Linked DNA regions of Prochlorococcus marinus str. MIT 0912. The protein of the gene in region 2 interacts with the protein of the main gene of each other region in a pairwise test. Links are inferred from orthologs where the notes say so. Each region holds a gene or a part of one and is shown on either strand. Other genes may lie near its edges. The genes, in order: gyrB and gyrA.

The links.
Region 1: the proteins of gyrA (region 2) and gyrB interact in binary tests that used the Escherichia coli proteins (3 or more experiments, as listed by UniProt). The link is inferred for Prochlorococcus marinus str. MIT 0912 from one-to-one orthologs.

The regions. Positions count from the first base shown.
Region 1 is NZ_CP114783.1:1,167,263-1,170,483, forward strand. What follows is about bases 117-3,006. They hold gyrB (DNA topoisomerase (ATP-hydrolyzing) subunit B), read right to left. Parts: upstream 2,601-3,006; coding sequence 633-2,600; downstream 117-632. Other genes in these bases: O5640_RS07020 (fluoride efflux transporter FluC), read right to left, coding at 117-291; O5640_RS07025 (hypothetical protein), read right to left, coding at 295-633; miaA (tRNA (adenosine(37)-N6)-dimethylallyltransferase MiaA), read left to right, coding at 2,775-3,006. Outside these bases: more of O5640_RS07020, read right to left, coding at 1-116; more of miaA, read left to right, coding at 3,007-3,221. UniProt on the Escherichia coli protein: DNA gyrase negatively supercoils closed circular double-stranded DNA in an ATP-dependent manner to maintain chromosomes in an underwound state.
Region 2 is NZ_CP114783.1:682,901-686,387, forward strand. The notes cover bases 332-3,487. They hold gyrA (DNA gyrase subunit A), read right to left. Parts: upstream 3,151-3,487; coding sequence 532-3,150; downstream 332-531. Other genes in these bases: crtL (lycopene beta cyclase), read right to left, coding at 332-535; O5640_RS04245 (GuaB3 family IMP dehydrogenase-related protein), read left to right, coding at 3,405-3,487. In the rest of the region: more of crtL, read right to left, coding at 1-331. UniProt on the Escherichia coli protein: A type II topoisomerase that negatively supercoils closed circular double-stranded (ds) DNA in an ATP-dependent manner to maintain chromosomes in an underwound state.

The DNA.
Region 1 (3,221 bases), 480 kb from region 2 along the record:
AAATTTCAATTGTATGCATAAATCAAACAATTCATAAACAAATGACGAAAATGTACTAAGACTTCCCAAAAAACCAATTGAAAAAAATAATACCAATTGGTGAGAATAATTAAAAGAACTAAACTTCTCTATAATTGAAAGAAATAAACCCAATAAAAATGAAGCAAAAGTATTGATTACTATAATCACAAAACCCTTTCCTAAATGACATTTTTCTAATTTATTGTGAAATTCAAATCTAGTATTTGCTCCTAAAATTGAACCAAGTGAAACAAAAAAAATCTCAACCATTAATCATGTTTCTCTAATATTCACCCATCCTCTTCTATAAAACAACTGAAAGAAATTCTGACATAAAACATTAACTAATAGCCATGTCCCAGTATCATTACTATCCCAAACTTTCATAATATTCACGGGAGTACCTGGATTAATCTTTGTCAAAATAGAAGAATTATTAGAGGCTGAAGAAAGTAAATTAAATTCTTTCAAAGCTATTACTGGTGATCCAATATTATTTCTTCTATGCTGAATTATTGATTCTTGAGCACCTCCAGCAGGCAAGGTGGTAGGAGCTACCAAACCAATACATAAAAGCCATGACCAAACTATAAAAGTACTAATTAAATTCATCAAATATCTAAAGTAGCAAGATCCAGTTCAACACTATGAGTTTCAATAAACTCTCTTCTTGGTGCAACTTTATCACCCATTAAAATTGTAAATATCCGATCAGCTTCAAGAGCATCTTCTATCTCAACTCTTTTCATCATTCTCGTTGTAGGATCCATTGTTGTTTCCCATAATTGTTTTGGCATCATTTCGCCTAATCCTTTAAATCTTTGAATCGTATAATTAGCCTTTTCTCCAAAACTTGCAAGAGTTTTTTGCAAATCTGATTCGTTGTAACAATAAGTGTGATTCTTGCCTCGCTCTACCTTGTATAAAGGTGGACAAGCAATATAAATATATCCACCTTCTACAAGAGCCTTTTGATACCTATAAAAGAAAGTCAAAAGCAAAGTTCTAATATGCGCACCATCAACATCAGCATCAGTCATTATTACTACTCTGTGATATCGGAGATTCTTAACTTCAAAATCTTCTCCTTTGATACCTAAACCTAGAGCTGTTATTAAAGATTGAATCTCAGTGTTTTTATAGATCTTCGCGTCATCAGTTTTTTCAATATTTAAAATTTTTCCTCTCAAAGGTAATATTGCCTGAAATTTTCTATCTCTTCCTTGCTTAGCAGAACCGCCAGCAGAATCTCCCTCAACTATATAAATTTCTGATTCTGATGGGTCTCTAGAACTGCAATCTGCCAATTTACCTGGCAATGTAGAACTTTCTAAAACACTTTTCCTACGAACAAGTTCTCTAGCTCTTCTAGCAGCTTCAGCAGCATTGAAAGCTTGAATTGCTTTCTCTAAAATCAAGTCAATTACACTTGGATTAAATTCTAAATATTGACTAAGAGACTCTCCAACCAAACTATCAACAATTCCACGTACTTCAGTATTACCTAATTTAGTCTTTGTTTGACCTTCAAATTCTGGGTCTGGAACTTTTACAGATAGAACAGCTGTTAATCCTTCCCTAATATTTTCCCCTGCCAAGTTTGAATCTCCATCTTTTCTCTTCCCTCTTTTCTTCGCAAATGAATTTAAAGTTCTAGTCAGTACTGTTTTTAAGCCCTCAATATGAGTTCCACCATCAATGGTACGAATATTGTTGGCAAATCCAAGAATACTATCCGAGTACGCATCAACACACCATTGCATTGCTGCTTCTACTTGGACGCCATCTTTTTCAGAATTGACATAAATGATTTCTGGATGTAATGAGTCTTTTTCTTTTGTCATGTATTCAACGTATTCTTTAATCCCTCCTTCATAAAAATAAACTTCTTCATAAGGAAGTTGTTTCGAGTCAATTGTTTTCTTTCTTTCATCACGAAAAACTATACGAACCCCTCCATTCAGATAAGCCAGTTCTCTTAGACGAGAAGACAATATTCCATATTCAAAAGCTATTCCATCAGTAAAAATCTGATCATCAGGTTTAAAACAAACAGTCGTTCCTGTTCTGTTTTGATCTGATTTTGAAAGGTTTTCAGATTTTAAATTTCCAATTGAAGCTCCTCTCTCAAATCTTTGAAAATGGACTTTCTGCTGACGACGTACTGTGACTTCAACCCACTCACTTAAAGCATTTACAACTGAAATACCAACACCATGCAAGCCTCCAGAGACCTTGTACCCGCCACTTCCAAATTTACCTCCTGCATGCAAAACAGTTAAAACAGTCTCGAGAGCACTTTTCCCTGTACGAGGATGGATGTCAGTTGGAATTCCTCTACCATTGTCGGTGATTGAAGCTGAGCCATCCTCACAAAGTAAAATTGTAATTTCATCACAATGGCCAGCAAGGGCCTCATCTACAGCATTGTCAACAACTTCATAAACAAGATGATGTAACCCTTTCGAGCCAGTTGAGCCTATGTACATTCCAGGACGCTTTCTAACAGGTTCTAAGCCTTCCAGTACTTGGATCTGCTCAGCACCATACGCCGCTTGGACTTTTGAATCTTTACTCATTCGGGTTAACGCAAACAGGCAAGGTTGTCTTGAAAACGAGCATTGGTCGAAACCCTTCCTGAAATTTCAATTTAACATTGGTCCCAAGGAAAGTCTTTGGAAAAATTTCAAAACCAAATCAAAAACAATTAATTGTCATGCAATTACTGCTAATAAACCTTCTGAAAGTGAATCATGCAACCCAATAAACCTCTTGTAATTGCCCTTGTGGGTCCAACTGCAAGCGGAAAAACTGAATTAGCAATTGAGATTGCTAATAAAATCAAGACTAATATTCACAATGTTGATTCCCGTCAAATATATGTCGACATGGATATTGGGACTGCTAAACCAACTAAAGACCAACAGCATCAAGTTCCTCACTTTTTGATTGATTTATCTCTACCCTCACAACCACTAAATCTTCATAAGTTTCATCAAATCGCAAGCGCTTCAATAGAGAAGGAATTGAGAAAAAAGCAAATAATCCTTCTTGTTGGAGGAAGTGGATTGTATCTTCAATCTTTAGTTAGTGGACTCAATCCTCCAGCAGTGCCACCTCAAGAATTCTTAAGAACTCAACTTCTCAAAAAAGAAAAAATTGAAAGGCATAATTTATTAAAATGTTGCGATCCTAATGCT
Region 2 (3,487 bases):
GGGGCGCACTAAATTTTCCAACTACTCCATACGCCGCCTGCTTAGCTATGTGATCATGTTTAGGTCTTTTAATAAAAGGAGTTTTGTAACCACTGGCATCAATAACGATCCTAGCGAAATATTTTTCCCCTGAAGAACAAATAACAACGGTTTCTTTTTCACCAAAATCAATATTTTTGACAGTTTCTACTTGCCAAGAAAGTCCATTGCATCTCTTAAGAAGAGCCTCCTGAAAATTAATAGAATTGAAAAGGCCATAGTCAAGAGAATGATTTGTAAAATTATTACCCTTTTTACTTAATCCATCTCCAAAAAAACTAACAGTATCTTTCCATCTATATTTCAATAATTCCTGCATATTTAAAGACTCAAGTTCAGATGCCCAAATCCCATAAGTATTTGGCCAAGGTTCTAAAGGAGACTTAGAAGCTATTGCCTGAACATTCAGTCCTTGTTGAACCAGCTCAGCAGTGATGCAAAGAGCAGCTGGTCCTGCTCCCATAACTAATACATCAGCAGAGTTATTCAATTTCAATTTTTTGAAGTTTGATCAGTATTTATTGATTCTCTCCTTGTGGGTGATTCTTTTTCTTCATCATCATTAATTTGTTCTGGAGGAACCAACACAACTTCCGACAACTTATCACCATTATCAAGCTTCTGAATTCTTACACCAGTTGCAGCTCTAGATTGTTGAGAGATTTTATCTGCACTAGTTCGAACAATTACCCCTCTTTCACTTACTAATAATAATTCTTCTCCTTTACCTAGGACCCTTAAACCTACAAGTTCATCTCCATCTTTTCTGAATTTTATTGCTCTTAAGCCCATTCCTGCTCTTTTTTGCAATCGAAATTGTGTCACAGGGACTCTTTTTCCCAGTCCGCTTCCAGATGCAACAAGCACCCAAGGGCCTTCAGACTCTGATGATTCATCCTGTAGTTCTTCTTCTTCACTTTTATCGACATGATCAGCCAACTCAGTAGATAAAACATCCATGCTCACAAGAGAATCTCCAGACTTAAGATTCATTGACTTAACTCCTCTTGCTGATCTGCCTAAAGGGCGTAATTCAGAATCATTTAATCTAAAATGAATTGTCATTCCATTTTTGGAACCAATCAAAACACTATCTCCAGACTCAGCCAATCGAACCCAAGTCAAAGCATCACCATCTTCTAATCCTATTGCAATTAATCCATTTGCTCTAATCTTGCTGAAAGCTGAAAGAGGTGTTCTCTTTATATACCCCCCCCTAGTAAGCATCAATAAATAGTTTTCATCATCAAAAGAACTCACGGAAAGCAATGAAGTAATGGCTTCTTCCCGTGGAATTGGAAGCAATTGAACAATAGGTGTACCTTTTGCAGTTCTACTACATTGAGGAACTCTGTAAGCAGGAAGAGCATAAGCAACGCCTCTATCACTAAAAAGAAGAAGGCTGTCATGGTCATTACAACTAATAAATTTTTTCACCTCTTCCTCTCCTTGGCTTCGCGTTCCTGCTTTGCCTCTAGTACCTCGACTTGTTGCTTCAAATTCATTAACAGGCATCCTCTTTAAATATCCTGTCTCGGTCAATAAAACGACTGATCTTTCATTTGCAATTAAATCAATATCCTCAAGGCCTCCACCAAGGTCAAGAATTTTTGTTCTTCTTGGAGTATTGTATTTTTCTTTTATTTCATTTAATTCTATTTTTGTTATTTCAAATACCCTTTCTTTCTTATTTAAAATATCTTTCAAATCTTTTATTTTTCTAACCAAGTCCTCATGTTCAAGTCTAATCTTATCAGCTTCTAAAGCGGTTAGCCTTCTTAACTGCATCTGCAAAATAGCATCAGACTGAATATCTGTTAAGCCATGCAATTCTTGTAATTTTCTTTTAGCAGTTGCCGAGTCAGAAGCTGATCTGATAAGACTAATTATTTCATCTAACTGATCTAATGCTAGTAATAATCCCAATAATATGTGATCTCTAGCCTCTGCCTTCTTTAATAGATATTTAGTTCTTTTTTCAATGGTTTCTACTCTAAAATCTAAAAATACTTGCAACATTTTTCGAAGTGACAATATAACAGGCTCACCATTTACTAATGCAAGCATATTTGCACTGAAATTAGTCTGTAAAGGAGTAAGTTTAAATAAATTATTTAAAACAACTTGAGGATATGAATCTCTTCTTAATTCAACAACAATTCTCATTCCATCTCTATCACTTTCATCTCTAATATCTGCAATACCTTCAAGTTTTTTATCGTTGACCATATCAGCTATTCGTTCTATTAATCCAGCTTTATTTGTTTGGTAAGGAAGCTCAGTAATTATAACTGCATCCCTATCTGGTCTACCTGGATTTTCAATAGTTTCTATTTCAGCGACTCCACGCATTGTGATTGAACCTCTACCAGAAAGATATGTTTCCTTAATTCCACTTCTTCCAAGTATTTGTCCACCAGTAGGAAAATCTGGACCTTTAATTATATTCATCAACTCTAATTCTTCTAAATTGGGATTAGAAATTAAAGCCATCAATCCATCAATCAATTCACCCAAATTATGTGGAGGTATGTTGGTTGCCATACCAACAGCTATTCCAGAAGAACCATTTAATAACAATTGAGGAATTCTTGCAGGCAATACTGTTGGTTCTTGCACAGAGCCATCAAAGTTATCGGCGAAATCAACTGTTTCAGATTCAATATCTTCAAGCAAGCTATCAGTCGTTAAAGATTGCAATCTGGATTCTGTATATCTCATTGCAGCAGGAGGATCATTATCAACAGATCCAAAATTCCCATGCCCATCAATTAAAGGCATCTGCATAGAAAAATCTTGGGCCATTCTGACCAAAGCGTCATAAACGGCGGTATCACCATGTGGATGGAATTTACCTAAAACTTCTCCAACAACACGTGCGCATTTTCTGTATGGCCTATCACTAGTTAGTCCAAGTTCATACATCGCATAGAGAATTCTTCGATGAACTGGTTTAAGTCCATCCCTCGAATCAGGCAAAGCTCTTCCAACAATCACACTCATCGCGTATTCCAAGTAGGAACGCGACATTTCGTTTCTTAAATCAGTCTGGATGATCCGATCATCGGATTCCCCGGGACCAGTACTATTAGGTCCCAATGGATCAGCCATATATAAGGGTTTTACCAATTATAAGAACATCTGAGCATTAATAAACTTTTTAAAGTAAATAACCATATATCTGAAAGTAAATCACCTCTAACAAAATCAACAATTACAAAAACATGATATAAATTTCGCTCAAAGCATTCCTAAATCATCTAATCAAAAAGGAAAAATAAGCAAAATCTTGATTATCTATTCCCAACATTTGCTCAATTTGGCACTTCAGTTGGTAGTTTGACGAGAACTTACAAAATTTAGGTGTGAATATTCAACTAGGACGCACCAAAACCGTTCGAAGAGCCTACGGGATTGATGAAATCGCATTAGTACCGGGAGGAAGAAC